Regions from separate parts of the Undibacterium sp. Di24W genome, predicted to be linked through region 1. Evidence: predicted binding sites of a transcription regulator. Region 1 holds the regulator's gene; the other holds the start of a gene.
What was found. Region 1 encodes LexA, which represses DNA repair genes until DNA is damaged. Its sites were predicted from a motif close to ACTGTATNNNNATACAGT; they were not measured.
Positions count from the first base shown of each region.

Region 1 (2,208 bases):
TTCTCTACAACTGTGGCTACGACTTTAAGTTGATTCACAAGTATGATTTATGATTTCTTACGCGCACTTAGTCAAAATAATTAAGCTGCTGGAGCTTCAACACGTTGAGCCTTAGCAGAGTCTTCTTTCTGCACAGACTTCATCATTGGAGAAGGAGCTGTTTCTGCTTTTTTCAATTTAACTGTGAGGTGGCGCAATACGGCATCATTAAATTTGAATGCTGTTTCCAACTCAAGCAAAGTTTCAGCGTCGCACTCAATGTTCATGCAAACATAGTGAGCTTTAGCCAATTTTTGAATCATGTAAGCCAATTGACGGCGGCCCCAATCTTCAACACGGTGCACTTGGCCGCCACGTGTAGTTACACTAGCTTTGTAACGTTCGATCATTGCAGGAACTTGCTCGCTCTGATCGGGATGTACGATAAATACGATTTCATAATGACGCATAATTTCTCCTTGTGGACAAAAATAAAGCCTGCCTCGGCGTCAAGACGAGTGCAGGAAGAGGACAGCCCGCGATGATAACTTATTTTCCCATCACAATCAAGCGGTTAGATTACATGTAATGGTTAATTAGAAATTACACTCATACTTCGCGAAGCGAAAAACGTTTATTTGATGGCGATTAACCTGTTAAGTGCAAAAAAAACACAAAATAACTTGCATTCAGTCATTTACTGTATAAAAATACAGTCTGCTTATATATACAGCCTCTACAAATTCAATAAAAGATTCAATTAAGATCCTAACGGGACTACTATGCTCAAGCTCACCGCTCGCCAAGAACAAATTCTTAACCTTATAAAAGATGCTATTCAAAATACGGGATTTCCTCCAACACGAGCCGAAATCGCTAACGAATTAGGCTTTCGCTCCACCAACGCTGCAGAAGAGCACTTACAAGCCTTGGCTCGCAAAGGTGTTATTGAAATTGCAGCAGGCACTTCCCGCGGCATTCGATTGCTGGAGTCTGCACTATCGAACTCAATGCCAAATATGCAAATGGCATTACCACATCCAGCACTGATGCAATTGAGCTTGCCTTTAGTCGGACGTGTCGCGGCAGGATCACCTATTTTGGCGACCGAACATGTTGAAGCAACTTACCAAGTTGATTCATCGTTATTTTCTGCAAAGCCAGACTTCTTACTCAGAGTACGTGGTTTATCAATGCGCGACATAGGAATCATGGATGGTGATTTACTCGCAGTCAAAAAAACAGACAGTGCTCGTAATGGACAAATTGTCGTGGCGCGAATAGGCGAAGAAGTTACTGTGAAACGGTATATGAAAACATCAAATGGCGTTGAGCTACTACCGGAGAATTCGGATTTCTCACCCATTATTATTGATGAGAATGTACCCGACTTTGCGCTAGAAGGTCTCGCAGTTGGCTTGATGCGTAGCTGGTAAGTAGATAGGGAGAGTCACATGCTCGAATCAAACAGCCAAAGCGATTAAAAATTCTCGCGACAAATATATCAACTATAACTAGTTAGATTATAAAAAAATGCCCGACAAAATCATCGGGCATTTTTCTATTTAACGACAAAGAAAAGTTCTGAGTACAGATTAGTGCTTAATCGTAGAAGTATCTGCGCTTGCATCAGTTTTTGCGACTGCGGGGACTGCCATTTCCTCTTCCGTTAGGGGCACTGGCTGGCGCTCCAAAGCAATTTCCAAGACTTTATCAATCCAGCGCACTGGAATGATTTCCAACTTGTTTTTTACATTATCAGGAATCTCCGTCAGATCTTTCGCATTTTCTTCAGGAATCAACACTGTCTTAATGCCACCACGATGTGCTGCCAATAATTTCTCTTTCAAACCGCCAATTGGCAGAACTTCGCCACGAAGAGTAATCTCACCTGTCATCGCCACATCAGCACGCACCGGAATACCTGTAAAAATCGAGACCATTGCCGTGGTCATCGCGATACCTGCGGATGGACCATCTTTCGGCGTCGCGCCTTCTGGTACATGAATATGCACATCGGTCTTCTCAAAAACGTCAGCCTTGATACCTAATCTAGCAGCACGACTACGAACAACCGTACGCGCAGCTTCGATCGATTCTTTCATGACATCACCAAGCGTACCGGTACGAATCGTCGCGCCTTTACCAGGCATAGAGACCGCCTCGATGGTCAATAGATCACCACCAACCTCGGTCCATGCTAAACCAACGACTTGCCCCACTTGATTC
Region 1 is NZ_JBMPOP010000003.1:604,635-606,842, reverse strand. Features, by position in the region: gene priB (primosomal replication protein N) at 1-38, opposite strand, end outside; gene rpsF (30S ribosomal protein S6) at 81-449, opposite strand; gene lexA (transcriptional repressor LexA) at 762-1,415, shown strand; gene lon (endopeptidase La) at 1,575-2,208, opposite strand, start outside.

Region 2 (2,208 bases), on a different contig from region 1:
GCCCCCCTGAGAAACGCTGAAATTGGTAGAAGAAAATTTTTGGCAACTCGCGCGACAGATTCTCTAAGACTTGGTGTCCGCGTTGCTGATTCTCTCCCAGCTTATTTGAAACGGGTAGAATTACAGGTAGTGCCGCCAACGTACCCTGCATGCGCAAAGCTTTATTGGCTTCGTTCTTCGAAAGCACCACGCCACGAGCGCGCACCCATTTCCAACTACCGTCACTACACCGCATTCGGTACTCATCTTGAAATTGCGCACTACGTCCATCAACACAGGCACGCATCGCTTGCATCGCAGACTTCACATCGTCGGCATGTATCCTGCTGAACCATTCATCGATATGAGTGCCCCACTCGCCCGCCGGATAACCTAGCAAGTTTTGAATACTGGAAGAAAAGGACATTTGATTGTCCAAAATCGTCCAGGTCCAGATAGGCTCACCAAATAACTGTAGGAGCTGATTCGCATCCAACGCTTGCACTTCTTTATCAGCAGGGATTAAATGACCAAGTAAGGCTGACTTACCAGAATCAGTATTGGCAAATGGATTCGAGAAAGCAGACATAGATGAGCAAAAAAAGTGAATAAAAAGTAAATTGAAATGAAAATGCGTAAACTTGAATTCAGCAACATACTGAACTTGTTTTTACACTTTGTCACCATAGAGTTAACTCGATTTTTCAATTTATTTTTTCCATGCGAAATGACTATGTAGATATTCAAATCTCGACACAGATAATCTGAGTTTTAAGATTTAAAATCCGCTAAAATACTGAACAAATAATCAGCTCTCAGAATCTGCAACTTAGAATCACATGACGTCTGTACAACGAAAAATCATTCACTGCGACTGCGATTGCTTTTATGCATCAGTAGAAATGCGGGATGATCCACGCCTACGTGAACTGCCACTTGCTATAGGTGGCAAGGCCGACCAACGTGGAGTCGTCGCAACCTGTAACTATGTCGCACGTAAATTTGGGATACGTTCGGCCATGCCTACCTCACAAGCATTGCAACGCTGCCCCGATCTGATTGTCATGCCACCGACTATGGAAAAATACCGGATCGCATCTCGTCAGATTCTGGGAATATATAGGGACTACACTGAGCTGGTCGAGCCGCTCTCCTTAGACGAGGCATTTCTCGATGTCAGCGCCGCCACACAACATCAAGGCAGCGCCACTCGCATTGCACAAGAGATACGTGCTCGTATTGCAAGTGAAGTCGGCATTACCGCCTCGGCGGGTGTCGCACCGAATAAGTTTCTCGCCAAAGTAGCTAGCGACTGGAACAAACCTGACGGTATGTATGTGATCCTGCCTGAGCAGGTAACAGAGTTTGTCGCTACATTACCCGTAGCCAGGCTTTTTGGCGTTGGCAAAGTTACCGCAGCCAAACTACAACAACTTGGCATTGTGACGTGCCAGGACCTGCTCTTCTGGAGCCTGCCTGACTTAACGCATCAGTTCGGGAAATTAGGCGGTCGATTATATTCTTTGTGCCGCGGTATAGACGAGCGACAAGTACAAGCTAGTTCTGTCAGGAAATCGGTCAGCGTAGAGGAAACTTATACCCATGATTTGCCTGATTTAAGCGCCTGTTTAAACGAACTACCAATGCTTTATGAGGCCTTATCAAAACAAGTAGAACGCACTAAGACTCAGAGTCAAATCCACAAATTAAATATCAAAATTCGTTTCAAAGATTTCAAGCAAACCACTGTCGAGTGCCGGGCTGACAACTTGAACAAGGAAAAATTTGCTGAGCTGATCGCCAGCGGCTATCACAGACGGCAATTACCAGTAAGACTATTGGGCTTGGGAATCGGGATCGAGGAGAAGAAAGTCATAGTGCAACTTGACTTGTTTTCTTAGCAAGGGGCATTGAGGCGTAAGTCGACTATTGATTTTGGTGCGCCAGACACGATTCGAACGTGCGACCCCAGCCTTCGGAGGGCTGTACTCTATCCATCTGAGCTACTGGCGCATCAATACTCTTGAAACAAACTGCTAAAAGAGGCGCGTATTCTACCGCAAATTGGCGCTGAGCTCTTTAGCAATTGTTCGCTATTTTGTGGATTTCTTGGGCTTTTAAACCGTTTCTACTGTCTTAAAAGCCGATTTTTCATTCCAAAACACAAGCTTTAGCTCTATAATCTGATGTTTTATGCTTTGCCTGAAATATAGTGCGGCGAGCGAACCT
Region 2 is NZ_JBMPOP010000002.1:15,040-17,247, forward strand. Features, by position in the region: gene ACO0KZ_RS03530 (PAS domain-containing protein) at 1-568, opposite strand, end outside; gene dinB (DNA polymerase IV) at 819-1,880, shown strand; tRNA gene ACO0KZ_RS03540 (tRNA-Arg) at 1,916-1,992, opposite strand.
Region 2: dinB (DNA polymerase IV) is a predicted target of LexA. The motif match lies at 775-792, and genes of this name have one in related genera.